Regions from separate parts of the Streptosporangium sp. NPDC002721 genome, predicted to be linked through region 2. Evidence: predicted binding sites of a transcription regulator. Region 2 holds the regulator's gene; each other region holds the start of a gene.
The links. Region 2 encodes HrcA, which represses chaperone genes, less so after heat shock. Its sites were predicted from a motif close to TTGGCACTCTCNNNNNGAGAGTGCCAA; they were not measured.
Positions count from the first base shown of each region.

Region 1: the regulator HrcA is predicted to act here: its motif matches at 1,694-1,720, upstream of ACFYWM_RS43835 (FmdB family zinc ribbon protein).
Region 3: the regulator HrcA is predicted to act here: its motif matches at 4,599-4,625, upstream of ACFYWM_RS00120 (DNA starvation/stationary phase protection protein).

Region 1 covers NZ_JBIAQI010000064.1:6,715-13,524, forward strand. Annotated here, with positions in the region: gene ACFYWM_RS43830 (S-methyl-5'-thioadenosine phosphorylase) at 211-1,023, opposite strand; gene ACFYWM_RS43835 (FmdB family zinc ribbon protein) at 1,300-1,665, opposite strand; gene ACFYWM_RS43840 (potassium/proton antiporter) at 1,886-3,391, opposite strand; gene ACFYWM_RS43845 (5-formyltetrahydrofolate cyclo-ligase) at 3,549-4,130, opposite strand; gene galU (UTP--glucose-1-phosphate uridylyltransferase GalU) at 4,155-5,054, shown strand; gene glp (gephyrin-like molybdotransferase Glp) at 5,060-6,247, shown strand; gene moaC (cyclic pyranopterin monophosphate synthase MoaC) at 6,244-6,738, shown strand.
Region 2 covers NZ_JBIAQI010000007.1:43,909-50,718, forward strand. Annotated here, with positions in the region: gene ACFYWM_RS10980 (hypothetical protein) at 1-568, shown strand, start outside; gene ACFYWM_RS10985 (16S rRNA (uracil(1498)-N(3))-methyltransferase) at 802-1,533, opposite strand; gene dnaJ (molecular chaperone DnaJ) at 1,654-2,796, opposite strand; gene hrcA (heat-inducible transcriptional repressor HrcA) at 2,811-3,824, opposite strand; gene ACFYWM_RS11000 (hypothetical protein) at 4,007-4,768, shown strand; gene ACFYWM_RS11005 (DUF3097 domain-containing protein) at 4,847-5,662, shown strand; gene ACFYWM_RS11010 (DUF4870 domain-containing protein) at 5,696-6,397, shown strand; gene hemW (radical SAM family heme chaperone HemW) at 6,423-6,810, opposite strand, start outside.
Region 3 covers NZ_JBIAQI010000001.1:25,827-32,636, reverse strand. Annotated here, with positions in the region: gene ACFYWM_RS00150 (P-loop NTPase fold protein) at 1-85, shown strand, start outside; gene ACFYWM_RS00145 (hypothetical protein) at 88-1,527, opposite strand; gene ACFYWM_RS00140 (nuclear transport factor 2 family protein) at 1,632-2,048, opposite strand; gene ACFYWM_RS00135 (DUF397 domain-containing protein) at 2,214-2,441, opposite strand; gene ACFYWM_RS00130 (GntR family transcriptional regulator) at 2,622-3,359, opposite strand; gene ACFYWM_RS00125 (hypothetical protein) at 3,624-3,971, shown strand; gene ACFYWM_RS00120 (DNA starvation/stationary phase protection protein) at 4,041-4,508, opposite strand; gene ACFYWM_RS00115 (MerR family transcriptional regulator) at 4,635-5,432, shown strand; gene ACFYWM_RS00110 (VIT domain-containing protein) at 5,429-6,810, shown strand, end outside.

The DNA.
Region 1 (6,810 bases), on a different contig from region 2:
GAGTGGCGGTGCGGGGCCCCTGGTGAGTGAGGTGCCTCGCCGACCAGCGGTACGGGGCCCGTGGTGGGTGAGGTGCCTCGCAGGCCAGCGGTGTGGAGCGAGGATTCTCGGCGGATCCGGGTGGCTTGGACGGGGGCGGGAACCGACCCTTTTCGAGATTCGTCGGGTAGGGCCCACCTGGCGGTGATGCCGGGGCCGCCGCTTGTAGGGTCAGCCGGGGAGGTCGAAGGGGAGTTTGAGGCCGTCCAGGGCATTTTGGCAGGGGCAGGTGCGCTCTTCGGGGAGGGCGGCGACGACGTCGCCGATGAGGGAGCGCATGCGGCCGACGTTGGTGGCGAAGAAGGCGAGGACCTCGTCGTGGGTGACCCCCTCACCCGCCTCGACCCCGGCGTCGTGGTCGGTGACGAGGGAGACCGAGGTGTAGCAGAGGGCCAGCTCGCGGGCGAGGATGGACTCGGGGAAGCCGGTCATGCCGACGATCGACCAGCCGTTGCCGCTGAACCAGCGGGACTCGGCGCGGGACGAGAAGCGCGGGCCCTCGATCACCACGAGGGTGCCGCCGTCGGTCACCTCCCAGTCGGCGGAACGCGCCGTGGAGACGGCCGCCGCGCGGCCCGAGGGGCAGTAGGGGTCGGCGAAGGCGACGTGGACGACGCCGCCCGCGTCGTAGTAGGTCTGCACCCGGCCCGAGGTGCGGTCGACGATCTGGTCGGGGACGACCAGGGCGCCGGGGCCGATCTCGGGGCGCAGGGAGCCGACCGCGCTGGGGGCCAGGACCTGGCGGACGCCGAGGGAGCGCAGTGCCCACAGGTTCGCCCGGTAGGGGATGCGGTGCGGGGGGAAGCGGTGGTCGCGGCCGTGGCGGGGCACGAAGGCGACCGAGCGCGACCCGATCCGGCCGACCGTGACGACGTCGCTGGGCGGGCCGTACGGCGTGGTGATCTCGACCTCTGTGGCGTCGTCGAGCAGGGAGTAGAAGCCCGAGCCGCCGATGACCCCGATGTCCGCGCGAGGAGTGACCATGGAGCCGAGGTTAGCGCCACGGACCGGTCCCTGAGGAGCCCGGGTGACGGCCTGTGGATAACCATTTCCCCGGGTGGTCGCCCGATCGCTTTCGGCGGAACCGCCGGGGCGCCATCGGGGGTCGTACCGGCTGTCCCGCGATACCGAGGGCGGGGGCATCACCCACCCGCTTCGGCCGATCGGGCCACGGCGCGGGGCGGTCGGCAGGGGCCACAGCCTGGGGCGGCCGGTTGGCGGCCGCCCGTGAACGGCCGATCGGGAGGTGGGGAAGGCGGCTCAGGAGGCCGCGGCGGCCGTGCTGCTCGCGGTCTTCGTCGACTTGGAGTCCGACGAGGACGACGAGCTCGACGAATTCGACGAGGACGAGCTCGACGAGTCGGAGGACTTCGACGACGAACCGGAGGAGTCCGAGGAGCCGGAAGAGCTCGACGAACCGTTCGCGGACGTCACCGTGCTGGACGACGAGGACCGGCTGTCGGTCCGGTAGAAGCCCGAGCCCTTGAAGACGATGCCGACCGCGGAGAACACCTTGCGCAGGTCGCCCGCGCAGCTCGGGCACTCGGTGAGAGCGTCGTCGGAGAACTTCTGGACGATTTCGAACTGGTTGTTACAGGCTGTGCAGGCGTACTGGTAGGTGGGCACGCGCTCCTCCTCGTGTGATCCGCGCCGATTGGCACTCTAGTGGCGCGACTGCTAATGGTACGCAGCCGACAAGCTTAAACGCGAGTCGGAGTCCTCGCATTCCGTAGCCGGATCCCGATCAGGCGCCACCCCTGACCAGCCGCCGCCCCCGGCCGGATGCCGATTCCGGTCAGGTACCACCTCCGATCAGCCGCCGCCCCCGGCCGGGCGCCGGTTCCTGTCAGGTGCCCCGCTCGCCGAACCAGCCCGCGAGCTTGCCCTTGCGGCTGATCGCGCGCATCCGGCGTTCGACCGTGTCACGGCAGGCGGCCGTGGTCACGACCAGCAGCTGGTCGTCGACCCTGATCCTGGTGGAGTCGGTGGGGACGAACGTACGGCCGTCCCTGACGATCAGCGTCACCTGGGCGTCCGAGGGCAGCCGCAGCTCGAAGATCTCCACGCCGTGCAGCATGGACGTCGGCGGCACCTTGACCTGGAGCAGGTCGGCGTTGAGCTCCTCCAGCGGCGCCGACTCGACCTCCAGGTCGCGGGCCTCGTCGAGCGTGGTCAGCTTGAGGAGTTTCGCCACGAACGGCAGCGTCGGCCCCTGCAGCAGGGTGTAGACGATGACGATCACGAAGACCTCGTTGAACACGAACTTGGCGGTGCCGTCGGGAACGGAGGTGGCGGCCCAGGGGATGGTGGCGAGCACGATGGGCACCGCGCCACGCAGCCCGGCCCACGACAGGAAGGCCTGTTCCCGCCAGGCCAGCCGGTCGACGCGCATCAGCCGGGCCAGCAGCGCGGAGACGATGATCGACAGCGGGCGGGCCACCGCGACCAGGATCAGCCCGGCGACCAGGCCGGGCACGATCGCGGACGGCATCTCCGAGGGGCTGGCCAGCATGCCGAGCATGACGAACAGGCCGATCTGCGCCAGCCAGGCCACGCCCTCGGCGAACCCCCGAGAGGACGCGCGGTGCGGCATCCGGGAGTTGCCCATGACCAGCGCCGCGAGATAGATCGCGAGGAAGCCGCTGCCGTGCAGCAGCGTGGCTCCCGCGTAGGCGACGAACGCGAGCGCGAGCACCGCGATGGGGTACAGGCCCGAGACGGGGAGCGCGATGCGGCGCAGCGCGTACGCGCCGAGCGGGGCGACCGCCAGGCCGACGGCCGCGCCCACCACGAGTTCGAGGACCACCTCGAACAGCGCCACCCCCAGGCTGGGCGAGGTGGCGGCGCTCAGCAGCATGACGGCGATCACCGTGGGGGCGTCGTTGAGGCCCGACTCGGCCTCCAGGATGCCCGCGAGGCGTGAGGGCAGGGGCAGGCGGCGAAGTACGGAGAAGACGGCGGCGGCGTCGGTGGAGGCGAGGATCGCGCCGAGCAGGAACGCGGTCCGCCAGTCCATGCCGAGGATCAGGTGCACCGGGACCGCGACGGCCGCGATGCTCACGCCCACGCCGACGGTGGCGAGCACCAGGGCGGTGGGAATGGCTCCCTTGACGTGGCTCCAGGTGGTGGTCAGGCCACCCTCGGCCAGGATGATCGCCAGCGCGATCAGGCCTATCTCCTGCGCGAGTTGCGGGTTCTCGAACTGCAACCCGAACCCGGACTCGCCGACGAGCAAACCGAAACCCAAGAAGATCAGGAGGCTGGGCAGTCCGCTCCGGTGGGCGACACGCACCGCGACGATGGCCGCGATGACGATTCCGGCACCGAGAAGCAGCCAGACATCCAGTCCCATCTGGTCCCCTCTCTGACTCCGGGGACCATTGTGTCGCATTAGGAAGGGCAGCCACACATGAGCGGCGCGCACTCCCTGTCACGATTCTGGCGCCTTCGGCCCCGTGCCCAGCGGCGATCCAACACCCCAGATGGTCACGCCTCGCACCGGTGGTCCGTCACGCCTCCGCGGCGGCGGTCTTGAAGATCCCGTCGGGGGTGGCCGCGTAGCGGACCGCGCGGTCGTGGGACTCGGCGGGGACCCCGTCGATCAACTCGCCCTCGTGGAGCAGCGCCACCGTCGGCACGTTCGGGCCGACCCTGGCCAGTGCCCGGTCGTAGGAGCCGCCGCCCCGGCCCAGCCGTACCCCGGTGGTCCTGTCGACCGCGAGCGCGGGCACGATCACCAGGGCCGCGGTCCTGACGGCGTCGACACCGCGGCGGGTGTCGACCGGTTCCATGATCCCGAAGCGGCCGGGGGCGAGGGTGTCGGGGCCGTCGTACACCGCCCAGTCGAGGTCGTCGTCGTCGCGGAGCACGGGCAGGATCACGGTCGCGCCGTGCTTCCACAGGGCGAAGACCAGCCCGTGGGTCGCCGGTTCCGTACCGATCGACCAGTAGCACGCGACCAGCCCGGCCATCTGGACCCAGGGCCGGTCCAGCAGGGATTCCCTGATCTGGACGGAGGCCGCGTGCCGCTGCTCGTCGGGGATCGAGGCGCGTGCGGTCTCGATCGTGGCACGCAGCGTCAGCTTGTCCACAGGTCCCTCCACTAAGGTTTCGTTATGGCCGACTTCGAAGCTGTGACGAAAGCCGTCGTTCCCGCGGCGGGCATGGGCACCCGTTTTCTTCCGGCGACCAAGGCGACCCCCAAGGAGATGTTGCCCATCGTCGACAAGCCCGCGATCCAGTATGTCGTCGAGGAGGCGGTCTCCGCCGGGCTGCTCGACGTCCTCATGGTCACCGGGAAGAACAAGCGTTCCATCGAGGACCACTTCGACCGGGCCCACGAGCTCGAGGAGATCCTGGAGGCCAAGGGCGACGACGAGCGCCTCTCCCAGGTGAGGGAGCCCGCCGACCTGGCCACCCTGCACTACGTACGGCAGGGTACGCCGCGCGGCCTCGGCCACGCCGTCCTGTGCGCCAAGCAGCACGTGGGCAACCACCCCTTCGCCTGCCTGCTCGGCGACGACCTCATCGACCACCGCGACGAGCTCCTCAAGCGCATGATCGAGGTACGCGGCACGCACGGCGGCAGCGTCATCGCGCTCATGGAGGTCCCCCACGAGCAGGTCTCCCTGTACGGCTGCGCCGCCATCGAGCCCACCGGCGAGGACGACGTGGTCAGGGTGACCGACCTGGTGGAGAAGCCTCCCGCAGACGAGGCCCCGTCCAACTGGGCCATCATCGGCCGGTACGTGATCGACCCGGCCGTCTTCGAGGTCCTGGAGAACACCCCGCCGGGACGCGGCGACGAGATCCAGCTCACCGACGCCCTGCGGACCCTCGCCGGGCGCGGCGGCGACCAGGGCGGCCCGGTGCACGGCGTGCTGTTCAGGGGCCGCCGTTACGACACCGGCGACAAGCTCGAATACCTGCGCACGGTGGTGCGGTTCGCCGCCGAGCGCCCCGACCTGGCACCCGAGTTCGTGCCCTGGCTCAAGGAGTTCCTGGCCTCGCGATGAGCTCCCTGAAACCGGTCGACGACCACCTCTCCGACATCCTGCGCACCGTGCGGGTGCTCGCCCCGCTGGAGCTGGAGCTGGAACGGGCGCTGGGCACCACGCTGGCCGAGGAGGTCACGGCCCCGGTCGCGCTGCCGCCCTTCGACAACTCCGCGATGGACGGTTACGCCGTGCGGGCCGAGGACGTCGCGGACGCCCCGGTGACGCTCCCGGTGATCGACGACATCGCGGCCGGCGACGGCCGGTTGCAGGCCATCGGTCCCGGTATGGCCATGCGGATCATGACCGGGGCACCGCTGCCCGCCGGGGCCGACGCGGTGATCCCGGTCGAGTGGACCGACGGCGGCGCCGCGCAGGTCCTGATCAACCGCCCGGTGCGGGAGGGGAACGCCATCCGCAGGTCCGGGGAGGACGTGCGGGCGGGCGACGTCGTCCTGCCCGCGGGCACCTCGATCGGTCCCGCGCAGCTCGGGGTGCTGGCGGGTGTCGGCCGCCGCAGGGTTCTCGTACGGCCCCGCCCGCGGGTGGTCGTGATCTCCACCGGCGCCGAGCTCGTCGAGCCGGGCCTGCCCCTGGGGCCCGGCCAGATCTGGGAGTCCAACAGCTTCGCCCTGATCGCCGGCGTCCGCGAGGCGGGCGGCGAGGGCTACCGGGCGGGCATCGTCGGCGACGACGCCGCGGGGTTCCTCGACCAGCTCGACGCGCAGCTGCTGCGGGCCGACCTGGTGATCACCAGCGGCGGCGTCTCGATGGGCGCGTACGAGCCCGTCAAGGAGGCCCTCGGCCCGCTCGGCACGGTCCGTTTCGAGCGGGTCGCCATGCAGCCGGGAATGCCCCAGGGCTTCGGCGTGGTCGGCGAGGACCAGGTGCCGCTCTTCGCGCTGCCCGGCAATCCGGTCTCGTCGTTCGTGTCGTTCGTCCTGTTCGTCCGTCCGGCGCTGCGCAGGATGCGGGGGCTGCCCGAGGAGTCCACGCCGACCGTGCGGGCGGTCACCACCGGCCCGCTCCGCTCGCCCGAGGGCAGGCGCTCCTACCTGCGCGGCGTGCTCGGCCCCGGCGGCACGGTCGGCCCGGTGCGCGGGCAGGGTTCCCACCAGCTCGCCGCCCTGGCCGCGGCCAACGCCCTGATCGTGGTGCCCGAGGACGTCACCGAGCTTCCCGAGGGTACGGACGTGGAGGTCATCCCCCTGTGAACGATCGACATCGCGGCGAGGCGCCCGGATTCACCCACCTCGACGAGACCGGCGCGGCGCGCATGGTGGACGTCACGGCCAAGGACGTCTCCCTGCGTACGGCGACCGCCACCGGCAGGGTGCTGCTGTCCGCCGAGGCCGTGGCGCTGCTGCGGTCGGGGGAGGTCCCCAAGGGCGACGCGATCGGCACCGCGCGGATCGCCGGGATCATGGGCGCCAAGCGGACCCCCGACCTGATCCCGCTCTGCCACCCCATCGCGCTGCACGGGGTCAAGGTCGAGCTGGTCGTGGCCGACGAGGGCGTGGAGATCACGGCACGGGTCAAGACCGCCGACCGTACCGGCGTCGAGATGGAGGCGCTGACCGCGGTCTCGGTCGCGGCGCTCGCCCTGATCGACATGGTCAAGGCGGTCGACCCGGCGGCCGTGATCACCGACGTCCGCGTCGAGGAGAAGACCGGCGGCAAGACGGGAATCTGGACCCGCCCCTGACTCCGGTCCCCGGATATCCTTCTGGACCCGCTTCTGAGATCCCGTCCCCCGATATCCCGCCTCGGGATATCG
Region 2 (6,810 bases):
CCGCCTGGTGTGGTGGCGAACCGGAGCCTCCGTCGCCGGCGCGGTCCTCGTCGCGGCGACCGTCGTCATGGTGGTTCCCCAGTTCCGCGAGGAGGTGGGCCGCCAGGTGAGGACCGAGTGGGTCAACTTCAACGCGTCGACCCCTCCCGTCGACGGGTCCGCCACCTCACGCCCCCCGGCGCCCGCCTCGCAGCCGCCGTCCGACCACGCCCCGCTCCCCGCCCCCGGCAGGTCGGAACCCGGCGCCACCATGCTCTCGCCGAAGCCCACACCGTCCAGGAGCGTGGCGCCCAGCGCGCGGCCGACCTCCAGGGCGCCCCAGGCTCCGGCGACTCCCAGGGCGACGCCGACGCCGACCCCCACCTGCCCCACCCCTCTCGACAGCCCCACCGTCGAGCCCAGCGGGATCCTCAGGAAGTGCGAGGAGATCGAGGCGACGCCGACGCCGACGAAGCCCGCCCCCTCGGAGAGCCCGTGCTCGCCCGACGGGTGCGCGCCCTCGGACGACGCGTCGCCTCCCCTGCCCACGGAGGTGGGCAGCCCGATCCCGCTCCCCACCCAGAGCTAGCGCGGTGACCGGTCACGGCGGCCCCTGACCGGTTCTCTCGCCGTCCCCTTCGCGGGGCGTGCCCTCAGAGATCCTCCCGCCCTCTTCGCGGGGCGAGTCATCGGAGGTCTCGTCACACGGATCCACCGGGACCGGCGACCATCGGGAGGTGACCGTCGCAAGACGGCCTTCGCAAGACGGCCTTCGCAAGGTGACCGGCTGCCCACCGGCCGGGTGTCACCACCGGCCCGGTGTCACCAGCGGCCGCTGCGCGTCTGGAGCACCGCCGCCGCGACGACCCCGGCCGTCGAGGTCCGCAGCACCGTCGGCCCGAGCAGCGCCGGCACCGCCCCGGCCTCGCGGAACGCGGCGATCTCCTCCCCCGACACCCCGCCCTCGGGGCCGACCACCACGACGATGTCGCCACCGGCCGGAAGGGACAGGCCGGACAGCGGGACGGCGGCCTCCTCGTGCAGCACCACGCCCAGCGCCGCCGCCGACAGCAGGGCGGCGACCTTCGCGGTGGACGCGAGCTCCCTCACCTCGGGCAGGTGGAAGCGGCGCGACTGCTTGCCCGCCTCACGCGCCGTGGAACGCCAGCGGGCCAGCGCCCTGGCCGCCCGCTCGCCCTTCCACTGGGTGACGCACCTGGCCGCGGACCAGGGGACGATCACGTCGACCCCCGCCTCGGTCATCATCTCCACGGCCAGCTCGCCCCGGTCGCCCTTGGGCAGGCCCTGGACCACGACCAGGCGCGGTGAAGGTACGGGAACCTCGTGGCGGCGCAGCACCTCGACCCGGAGCGAGTCCTTGCCCGCCTCGGTCACCACGCACTCGGCGACGGAGCCCGCCCCGTCGGTCAGGTCGAGCCGCTCGCCCGCCCGCAGCCGCCGTACGGCCGCCGCGTGGCGTCCCTCGGGACCGCCGAAGACGAACGCCGGCCTGGCCAGGTCGGCGGGGTCGGCCAGGAAGACCGGGACGGTCATGGGCCGTCGGGGCGGACCGTGCCGGGGCGCCGGGCCCCGGAGCGGCCCCGGCCGGGACGGCCCGGCCGGAGGCGGGCCCGGTCGCGCCGATGCAACCGGGCCTGTGAGCGGGTCTGGTCGTCAGCGGCCATTGAAGGCGTCGCGCAGGCGGGAGAAGAAGCTCTGCTGCCCGGGGGCGAACTTGCCCGGCGGGCGCTCCTCGCCGCGGAGCCTGGCGAGCTCCTTCAGGAGACCCTCCTGCTCGGCGTCGAGGCGGGCAGGGGTCTCCACGTTCACGTGGATCAGCAGGTCGCCGCGGCCCGTCTCGTTCAGGCGCTGCACGCCCCGCCCGTAGAGCGGGATCGTCTGCCCCGACTGCGTGCCGGGGCGGATGTCGAGCTCCTCGGCGCCGTCGAGCGTCTCCATGGTCAGGATGGTGCCGAGCGCGGCCGCGGTCATCGGGATCTGCACGGTGCAGTGCAGGTCGTCGCCGCGCCTCTCGAAGATCTCGTGGGGGCGCTCGACGATCTCCAGGAACAGGTCGCCGGGCGGGCCTCCGCCCGGGCCGATCTCGCCCTCGCCGGCGAGCTGGATGTGGGTGCCGCCCTCGACGCCGGCCGGGATGCGGACCTTGATGGTCCGCCGGGTGCGGACCCGGCCGTCGCCGGAGCACTCCTGGCAGGGGTTGCGGATGATCGACCCGAAGCCGCCGCACTGGGGGCAGGGGCGGGAGGTCATGACCTGGCCGAGGAAGGACCGGGTGACCTGGGACACCTCGCCCCGGCCATGACACATGTCACAGGTGTCGGGGTGGGTGCCGGCCGCGGCGCCGGAGCCGGTACAGACGTCGCAGACCACGGCGGTGTCGACGACCAGCTCGCGGGTCGTGCCGAAGCCCGACTCACGCAGGTCGAGCTCGACCCGGATGGTGGCGTTGCGCCCGCGCCGGGCCCGGGAGCGGGGGCCGCGGCCACCGCCGCCACCGGCCGCGCCGAAGAAGGCGTCCATGATGTCGCTGAACGGGAAGCCCGCGCCGAAGCCTCCGGCCCCCGCGCCACCGCCCGAGGCGAACGGGTCGGCGCCCATGTCGTACATCTGCCGCTTGTTGGAGTCGGACAGGACCTCGTAGGCCTGGGTGATCTCCTTGAAGCGTTCCTGGGTCTCGGGGTCGGGGTTGACGTCGGGATGCAGCTCGCGCGCCAGGCGGCGGTACGCCTTCTTGATCTCTTCCGCACTGGCGTCGCGGCGCACCCCGAGGGTGCCGTAGTAGTCGCTCTTAGCCACTTTTCGTTGACCTCTTATGATGCAGCCAGGATCTGGCTGACGTAGCGTGCCACCGCGCGCACCGCGCCCATCGTGACCGGGTAGTCCATTCGCGTCGGGCCCAGCACACCGAGCCGGGCCAGTTGCTTGTCCCCCGAACCGTATCCGGCGGCGACGATGGACGTGCCCTGGAGTCCGGTGTAGGGGTTCTCCGAGCCGATCCGCACGGTCAGCGCCGAAAGGTCCGAGGTCTCACCGAGCAGTCGCATCAGCACGACCTGCTCTTCCAGGGCCTCCAGCACGTCGCGGAGACCGACGGTGAAGTCGGCTCCCGCGAGGTTGGCGGCCCCGGCAAAAACGATCTTCTCATCATGCCGGTCCACCAGGGACTCCAGCAGCACTGACAGGATAGTGGCAGCGAGCGGCCGGTCCTCCGTGGGCAACCGCTCCGGCAGGTCCGCGACCTTGTCGGGGACGCTGGTGAGCCCGCACCCGTCGAGGGAGGCGTTGAGCATCGCGCGCAGGTGGGCCACGCGCTGCTCGTCGACGACGCTGGACAGCTCGACCACGCGTTGCTCGACCCGGCCGGTGTTGGTGATCAGCACGAACATCAGCCGGCGCTCGCTCAGCGGCACCAGCTCGACGTGCCTCACCGTCGAGTGGGTCAGCGTGGGGTACTGCACCACGGCGACCTGCCGGGTGAGCTGGGCGAGGAGCCGCACCGTCCGCATGACGACGTCGTCGATGTCCACCGCGCCCGCGAGGAAGCTCTCGATGGCCTTGCGTTCCGCGCTCGACAGGGGTTTCACCTGCGAGAGCCTGTCGACGAAGAGGCGGTAGCCCTTGTCGGTGGGCACCCGCCCGGCGCTGGTGTGGGGCTGGGCGATGTAGCCCTGCTCCTCCAGCACCGCCATGTCGTTGCGGATCGTCGCCGGGGACACCCCGAGGTTGTGCCGGTCCGCGAGAGCCTTCGAACCCACCGGCTCATTGGTGGACACGTAGTCCTCGACGATGGCGCGAAGCACGGCGAGCTTTCGGTCGTCGACCAACGTGGTCACCTCCCTGCCTGCGTTCATAGGGAAACACGAGGTTTGGCACTCTGTGTTCCCGAGTGCCAAGTGTACGGCCCCGGTGCGGAAGGCGCGATAAGCAAGAGCTGCGGATGATGACGGCAAGCCGTTGTCAAGTCAACTGCTATCGCGATCCAAGCGGCACCCACCACAATTTGGGCATGTCCAACGATTTCGGTTCTTATCCGGGCGATGCCTCCCGCAACCCCGGTCACGGCGCCCCCCAGCAGCCGTACGGCCAGCAGTACGGCCAGCAGCAGTACGGCCAGCAGCCCCCCTCGTACGGCTACGCGCCCCCCGGTTACGGCGCCCCGCAGGGACCGCCCCCGCCCAGCGGGAAGATCAAGCCGAGCATCGGGTGGATCGTCGGGGTCTGGCTGCTCGCCCTGGTCAGCATCGTCGTCGGCATCGGCGGCTTCGCCGGGGGCCTTTTCAACGCGGTCACCGACGCGGCGCCGACGCAGACGTTCGCCCCCGGCCAGGCCGCGACGGTCAAGATCGATCCCGCGGACAAGCCGGCGATCTACGTCGCCACCGGCGGCCCCACCCAGTTCGAGTGCACGCTGAAGGGCGGCACGGGCACGCCCAGCCTGCAGAAGCCCGACATCCAGCAGACCGTCGCGGGTTCCGACGGCGTCACCTGGGAGATGGGCCTGCGGGTCGGCGTGGACCAGGCGGGCGACTACCAGGTCCAGTGCTCCGCCGATCCCGCCGAGGGCACGACCTTCGGCGTGGGCAAGGAACTGGCCGCCGACTCGCTGGTGGGCGGGGTGCTCGCCCTGTTCCTGATCCCCGCGATCGGGATCCTGCTGGCCATCGTCGTCACGATCGTCGTGCTGGTGAGGCGGAGCGGCGCCCGCAAGCGCCGGGCCGCCGCGGTGCCGGTGGGGCAGTGGGGACAGCCGGGACCCTACGGCGGGTGACGGTGGTGTTTGCTAGCGTCCCACCTGATCCCGGGGAGGTCCCACCTGGTCCCGGGGAGAGAGGGTGGGCGGTCGGTGATGTACGAACGTGACGTTCTGGCGGGAGACTGGCGGCGCCCGCGCAGGGGGACGATCCCCCAGGTGCCCGCGGAGCTCGACCTCGTCGTCGAGGACGCCGACGGCGGCTTCTGCGGCGCCGTGGTGGCCTGCGACAAGGAGGCCGTCACCCTGGAGGACCGGTTCGGGCGCCGCCGGGTGTTCCCGCTGGAGCCGGCCGCGTTCCTCCTGGAGGGCCGGGTGGTGACGCTCGTGCGGCCCGCCGCCGCGCCGCGCGGTCCCAGGCGGAGCGCGTCGGGCTCCATCGCGGTGGAGGGCCTGCGGGCCCAGGTCGCCAAGGAGAGCCGGATCTACGTGGAGGGCGTGCACGACGCCGCGCTCGTGGAGAAGGTGTGGGGGCACGACCTGCGGGTCGAGGGCGTGGTCGTGGAGTATCTGGAGGGCGTCGACCACCTGCCCTCGATCGTCGAGGAGTTCGGCCCGGGGCCGGGACGGCGGCTGGGCGTGCTCGTCGACCACCTGGTCCCCGGTTCCAAGGAGAGCCGGATCGCCGCCCGGGTCTCCTCACCGCACGTGCTGGTCGTCGGCCATCCGTTCGTGGACGTCTGGCAGGCGGTCAGGCCGCGCGTGCTCAAGATCCCTTCCTGGCCGTCGGTGCCGCGCGGCGTGCCCTGGAAGGAGGGCGTCGTCGCCGCGCTGGGCTGGGACGTGGAGCCCGGCGTCGCGTGGCGCCGCATTCTCGGATCGGTCACGACGTACGCCGACCTGGAGCCCGAGCTCCTCGGTCCCGTCGAGGAGCTGATCGACTTCGTGACGGCTCCCGGCGAGGATGACTAGGCCGTCAATTCTTCAGGATCTTCAGGAGGGGACATGAGCGAGAACCCCGAGGACCCACCGGGCGACGACCGGACCCGGCGCATCGGCGACCCCCCGCCCGGCCACACGTGGCCCGGCCAGGGCGCCCCGCCCCCCGGCCAAAGCCACGGACAGCCGGGCCAGGGCTACGGGCAGCCGGGTCAAGGGCACGGACAGCCGGACCAAAGCCACGGACAGCCGAACCAGGGCTACGGGCAGGACCAGAGATACGGGGGCTACCCGCCGCCCGCCTCCCCGTACGACGCGGGCGGCCACCAGGGCGGTTACCAGCCCGGACCCGGATACCCCGAGCACGGCGCGTACAACGCGTACAACTCCTACGGCGCCGCGCAGGGATACGGCTACCAGGCGCCGCCCGGCACGTACGGCCCGCGGCCCGGCAGCGACGACACCACCATGGCGATGCTCGCCCACCTGCTGGGCCTGCTGACCTCCTTCGTCGGGCCGCTGGTGCTCTATCTGGCGAAGAAGGACGAGTCGCCCTACGCGCGCGACCAGGCGGCCGAGGCGCTCAACTTCCAGCTCACGGTGCTGATCGTCTACTTCGTCTCCTGGATCCTGGCGTTCGTGCTCATCGGTTTCGTGCTGATGTTCTTCCTCTGGATCGGCTCGATCGTCATGACGATCGTCGCCGCGGTGGCGGCCAACCGGGGAGAGACGTACCGCTATCCGGTGAACATCCGCTTCGTCAGCTGACCCGGCCGGCCGCCGGGCCCCGGCCTCAGGTGAGGTCGCGGACCAGGGCGTCGGCCAGCAGGCGGCCGCGCAGGGTGAGCACCGCGCGGCCCGCCTTGAACGGCTCCACCTCCAGCAGGCCGTCGGCCAGCGCGCGGGCCACCACCGGGGGGCGTTCCAGCTCCCGGAGCGGGAAGCCCTGCGCGAGACGCAGCTCCAGCATCAGCCGCTCCACCGCCCTGTCCCGCCGGCCCAGCACCTCGCGCGCGTGCGCGGGCGAGGTGCCCGCGGCCAGGCGCTGGGCGTAGGCGGCGGGGTGCTTGACGTTCCACCAGCGGGTGCCGCCGACGTGGCTGTGCGCCCCCGGGCCGACGCCCCACCAGTCGCCGCCGGTCCAGTAGAGCAGGTTGTGCCGGCAGCGCCCGGCCTCCGAG
Region 3 (6,810 bases), on a different contig from region 2:
CTTCGGCGACCCCCACCTGGACGCCCTGCGCGACCTGCTCTCCGGCCCCCACCCCATCGCCGACCTGGCCCGCTATCTCCTCTGAGCTCACGACAGGGAGTCGCGGTAGATCCTGGGCTCCTTCGCCTTCCCCGGAAACACCATGATCAGCAGCTGGACGGTGCCGTCGGGGACGTCGTAGTTCTCCCGTACGGCCTCGCGCCCCCGGACATGGACCCGGACCCGGTAGTCCCCCGGGCCGCCGGCCGTGAGATCGGGGAGTTCATGACCCTCGACGTCCACGATGGACAGGACTCCCGTCCCCGTCCGGTAACCGACCTCGACGACCTGTTCCCACCCCCGGGTCTCCACCGGCGGCCGACGCCGGTAGGACTCACCGGTCACGCACGCGTGACCGCCCTCATCCGCCGCCCAGATGCCCAGCGCGCCGGGTTCGCTGCCCACCAGGTCGGCCACCCGGCCGTCGACCTCGGCGCCCTCGTTCCCCTCGTCCCAGGCGTGGATCTCCCAGAACTCCGTCCACATGGTCGCGCGGGCCTGCCGTACCGGTGCGATCCTCGGCCGGTGCCGGGGATGGGCGGCACAGGCCCGCTCCGCCGCCGCGAAGTAGGCGTCACTCTCCTCTTGTGCCCGCCGCCCCTTCTCCTGCTGCACCTCGGCCACCTCGGGGCACAACAGGCTCAGCGCCCCCGCAAGCAGGTCGCTGTGCAACTCACCGATCGCCTCCGCCACGGCGGGCGCGTCGACGTCGCCTCCCCCGTGGCGCACCGCCAGGTCGCACAGCCCTCGGCCGTACGCGAGAAGATCGCGGTCGGGCATGTCCTCCAGCGCCGAGATGCCCCACCTGTAGTCGTCCCGGATCCGGCACAGGAACTCCTTCTCGCTCTTGTCCAGCCCCGAGACCGTACCGTCGCCGAATCCGGCGCAGTCGAGCGCCGACCCGTCGCTCACCTTCCCCCGCGCGGCGTCGCCCACCGCGCCGAGGAGCACCGCGATCACCAGCGGCACCACGATCGCCGTACGGGTGAGGCCGTTCCTCGGGGTACGGGAAGAACGGACAGCGAGGAGCACCAGGATCGCGGAGGCCAGGCGGCAGAGATCCCGCGTGACACCCCAGATCGTCAGTCCCGGCCCCCAGGCGTCCGCGCATCGGGGATCGCCGGACATGTCGATCACGAGCAGCAGCAGGGACGGGAGATAGCGAACGATCATCACCAGGGCGACGAGGCGTCCCAGGATCCGGCCGATCCTTGGACGTCCGGCACGTTCGCCCAGCAGCGAGCCTCCCCATGCGAGGACGATCAGCGGCGCGGATCCGAACCACAGGAGGGGGAGGTCCCAGAGCGGGTCGAGCAGCCCGTTCAGCCAGAAGCCGATCCGGTGCCCCTCGCAGGACGCGAACGTGATCCAGACGCCACCGCCGCCGCTCCCCGTGCCGGACGCCATCGCCTTGATCCGGAAATAGACATCGGGAGCCAGGGCGGCCAGAATCGCCGCTCCCCAGAGAATCGATGATCGTTTCGGCACGGGACGGGAGCCTACAGCCGGAATGCCGGGCCATCCTGGGATGGGAGTTCCGCCGGAACAGCGTGCGGCGCGGTATTACGGAATGAGCCCCTCGGCGATCGCGTTCAAGCGCCGAGGGCCCGCGCGACCGTAAGACTGTCCTCGTAGATGTGGAAGCGGGTGACGAGCCCGTCCTCGACGGTGAGATGCAACGCGAACGGTGAGGTGTACGCGGCCCCGCCGTCCCGTACCGTCTGCGCGATCTCCCCGAGCACGACGGCGTCCGCCCCGTCGACCAGGATCCGCGTCACCGACGTGCCGTTCAGCTCGGGTACGTGATGGGCCTCCAGCGACCGGAAATGGTCCGCCACCTCGGCCCGGCCGGACCGTGGGCGAATCCACGGCACCGCCGGATGCCCCTCGGCCGGCCAGGCGAGCCGCCAGTCGACCGGCTCGGCGAACAACTCCGCTGTACGGTCGTGATCGCCCTCGGCCATCCGACGCAGCAGTTCCTCCACGATGTCACGGGTTTCACCACTCATGCCGCAAGCCTCTCGGTTCCGGGCGTCGCCCGTCGATTACCACCGAGGTAGAACGGAGCTCGTAAAGGGCGGGACCAGCAGGCGCCCGTCGAATTCGATCGTGTCCAATCGTTCCGAACCGCCGGACCGTCATTCGAGGTCGCGCCTTGTCGTGAGCCGGTACGGTCAGCGGGCGGGGAAGTCGAACTCCCCGTCCTTGACGCCGCCGACGAACGCCTCCCACTCGGCCCGGCTGTAGACGATCACCTCGGCCTCGGGACGGCGGCTGTGCCGTACGGCGACACGTCCGCTGCCGTCGGCTAACGGACCGGCCTCGACACACTGACCGTTGCTGTCGGCGCTCCTGGTGCTGATGTGCCAGGCCACATCGGCCAGTTCCTCAGGACTGATCATCACGTGCTCCTCCCTCTCACTCGTCTGAGATGGCTGGCCACAGCTCGGATGACGGTCGCGAACTCATCCGTAATGAGAGCGGCACTTCGCGGGGATCGTACGCTCACGCGAAGCTCGCGACATCGATCTCTCGGACCACACTTTTGTGAACGCCGATATCAGCGATGGAGAAAAAGAGGGCTACTCCAGGGTGTGGTCAGCCGAGAGCTCGCGGCCGGGGCCGAGAAAGTCCACGGCGTACTCGGTCACCTCGTCGTGCTGGTCCCAGTAGAGATTGGTCATGGTGAGTGCCGGCAGACCGCTTTCCACGCCGAGGATCGGGGCGACGTCCTCGGGAACCGGCCTGATGGCGACGAGGTCGCGCCGCCGGACGGCCCGTCGGCCCGCCCTGTCCTCGACCAGCCCGAAAGTCATTCTCGGAAGTGGTTCCGCGATCAGCAGTTCGGGCACCACCTGGCTCAGCTCACCCGGAAGCCACGAGGTGGACAGCGCCACGAGCCCTCTGTCGTCGTAGTAGGCGCGACGGCGCTGGACGACGGCGGCTCCCTCTTCGACCCCCAGCGCGTCCGCGACCACCTCGGACGCCGGGACGAGGCCGGCGCTCAAGATCTCGACTCGCTCACCCTCGCGGTAGCCGCTCCCGCTCGCCCGCAGCATTCGAAGACGATCGGAACCTGCCGTGATCTTCTTCGGCAGGCTGGCCAGGGTGCCGATCCCCGGAACCGACTCCGCGTACCCCTCCGCCCGCAGCACGGCCGCGACCCGGGTGGCGGTCGCGGTGGACACCCCTTCGTCCCGCATGATCTCCCGCACCGACGGAACGCGGTCACCCGGCCGGATCTCCCCGCTCTCGATCCTGGCCCTGATCTGCGCGGCGATCCGCTTGTACGGAGCCATAGCCTGCGGGCGGTCAGCCATGTCGGAACCCCTGTTCTAGTGCACTCTGAATCAGCCATTGACTTCACTGGTGCTCTAGAACACCATAGAGCTGCCGCAGGCCAAAGAACAGGCAGGCCAATCCGCGTTTACATGACAAAGCCTCGGGCGACCCCTTCAAGGTCGAAGGATCGAAAGCCCCAAAATTGACGATGCGCCACAGACGCCACCTCTCCCTGCAGTTGACCGAAACGTGTTCAAATCGGGCGGCCTTCACAGGCGTCAGGCAGAAAGAGAGCACTTCTCGTGGAACGTTCCCTTGAGTTCGACCAACCGTCTGCCTGCCACGCTCCAGGCGTCGGCGACCATCTCACACACGACACGGAGCCGGAACACCCTCGCGAAGAAACGCGCCTTCCGACGGGTGAGCTACCGCGCCTGTTCGCCCTGATCCAGGAGTACGCGGGGGATGACGAAAAAGCCGTCGTGGAGGTGGTCGCCTACGGGCTGACGTTGCCCGGCGGGACTGCGGCGACCATCGGGGCGAACGGTCATGGGTTCGGCCGGTGGACGAGCGCGCGCAGTGCCGCGCGGCGGTTTCACTCCGAGCTTGTCTGGCTCGGGGGCGGCGACGCGAAGAACCTCATGCCATAGCGTCCGGAGGCGCCGGGAGCAGAGAAAGACGCCCCGGCCCTCACGGGCCGGGGCGTCTCGAAGGACGGTCTAGCGCTGGGCCTCGATCATCCAGTGGTGCTTCTCCAGGTCCTGCGTGATCTCGATGAGGAGGTCCTGGGTGACCAGGTCGGGCTGCTCGGCCGCCTCGATGCGCTCGCGCATCCGGCGGATGATGGACCCGAGGATGTCCGTCATGGCGGCCACGACCTTGCCGTCGTTGAGGTAACCCGACTCCAGCTGCGGCACCTCGCTGGTGCTCGTCAGCGTGGAGGCCCGGCCGTCGGGGTTGCACCCGAGGGCCACCGCGCGCTCGGCGACGGTGTCCGCGTGCTTCCTGGCCGACGAGACGATCTTGTCGAGCTGCAGGTGCAGCGACCGGAAGTTGTGGCCGATCACGTTCCAGTGGGCCTGCTTGGTCAGGAGCGACAGGTCGAGCAGGTCGACGAGAGCCCCCTGGAGCACGACGGCGATGGTCTTCTTGTCTTCTGGCGTGAGCGGGCTGGTGATCGCGGACATGAAGCGTCCTCCCCCTGTTTCGAGCTTAATTTCCCCTTTGGTACGCAATGTCCGTACCCACCCACCTGCACCTTTACTCCAGCCAGCATGTTGACACTGTCATGATTACAGTGTCACTATCGAGGCATGGAATGGACCATCGGTGAACTGGCTGAGCGGGCGTCCGCCGCGCTGACCCCCACCGCCCAGCTCAACGGGCGGGTGAGGGACATGCCCAATGAGCGCCTCATCCGCTGGTATTCCACGATCGGCCTCCTCGACCCCCCGCTGGCCCGCCGGGGCCGCGTCGCCGTTTACGGCAGGCGCCACCTGCTCCAGATCGTCGCCGTCAAGCGACGCCAGTCCGACGGCCGGACCATCGCCGAGATCCAGGTTGAGCTGGCCGGGGCCACCGACCAGACCCTGGAGTCGATCGCCCGGCTCCCCGAACCGTCACCGGAACCGGAAACCGCGCCGGAGCATCCGCCGGAGCATCCTCCCGAGCACTTTCCGGAGAACACCCCCGGGCGCCCGTCCGCGCCTCCGGCCGGGACCGGCTCTCCTCCGGCGGCGCGCCCGCGTTTCTGGGCCGGACCGTCCACCGCATCGTCGGACACCGGCCTCACGGCGGACGCCGTCGTCCCCGCTCCGGCGAAGCCCCCTCCGCTCTCGTCCGGTGAAGCCCCTGAAACTTCGACCGCCACGGCCCTGCCGATCCCACGTGCTCTGCCGGTCCAGGCCCCGCCCGCCCCGGAGAGCCCGAAGGCCCCGCACGCCGTGCTCGTCCACGGCGTGCGGCTGGCGCACGGCGTGACGCTGATGCTCGACACGGGCGGACACGCCCCCACACCCGATGACCTCGCCGAGATCGCCGCCGCCTCGAAGGGGCTCCTGTCGCTCCTTCGCGAACGCGGCCTCACACCTCCGGAAGGAACGCACGCATGACCACTTCGATCACCACACTGCCGCCGGAGGAGTGCCTGCCCGTCCCCGACGCCGGGATGGGGGCGCTCAGCACCGAGCGCGGCAACCTGCCACTGGAGAGCGTGGACGTCACCGCCGCCGTGTCCGGCCTGAGCGCCGGGGTCGAGGTGGTCCAGGGCTTCCGCAACCCGCACGACGTGGCTCTTGAGGCGACGTACGTCTTCCCGCTGCCCGACCGGGCCGCCGTGACCGCCTTCAGGATGGAGGCCGACGGCCGGGTCGTCGAGGGCGTGCTCAAGGAGCGCGGCCAGGCCAGGGCCGACTACGACCAGGCGATCTCCCAGGGCAAACGGGCCGCGATCGCCGAGGAGGACCGGCCGGACGTCTTCACCATGAGGGTCGGCAACATCGTGCCGGGCGAGCGGGTCACCGTGCACCTCACGCTGAACCAGCCCCTCCCGTACGAGGACGGCGCGGCCACCTTCCGCTTCCCGCTGGTCGTCGCCCCCCGCTACATCCCGGGCACCCCGCTGGACGGCGAGCGCGCGGGCGACGGCTGGGCCCCGGACACCGACGCGGTCCCCGACGCCTCCCGGATCACCCCGCCGGTGCTGCTGCCCGGCTTCCCCAACCCGGTCCGCCTGTCGCTCGCCGTCTCGGTCGACCCGGCGGGGCTGGAGCTGCGCGAGGTCCGTTCCAGCCTGCACGTGGTCCAGGAGGAGGGCACCGAGATCCGCCTCCAGCCGGGTGAGCGGCTGGACCGCGACTTCATCCTGCGCCTCGCCTTCGACGCCTCCACCTCCCTCGCGCTCGCCCCCGACGGGGACGACGAGAGCGAGGGCACGTTCACGCTGACCGTCGTCCCCGAACCGGCGCCCGCCGGGGGCCGGGCCAAGGACGTGGTGCTCGTCCTCGACCGCTCGGGCAGCATGACCGGCTGGAAGATGGTGGCCGCCCGTCGTGCCGCCGCGCGCATCGTCGACACGCTCACCTCGGACGACCGGTTCGCGGTGCTCTCCTTCGACACCGTCGTGGAGTACCCGGACGGCCTCGGCGAGGGGCTGTCCGAGGCGTCCGACCGCAACCGCTACCGGGCCGTGGAGCACCTGGCCAGGCTGGAGGCGCGCGGCGGCACCGAGATGCTGTCCCCGCTGGAGCGGGCCGCCGCGCTGCTCGCCGACTCCGCCAAGGACCGGGTGCTGGTGCTCGTCACCGACGGGCAGGTCGGCAACGAGGACCAGATCCTGGAGCGGACCGCCGCCGGGCTGTCCGGGGTGCGGGTGCACACCGTCGGCATCGACAGGGCGGTCAACGCCGGGTTCCTGGGCAGGCTGGCCGGGGCGGGCGGGGGCAGGTGCGAGCTGGTCGAGTCCGAGGACCGGCTGGACGAGGCGATGGA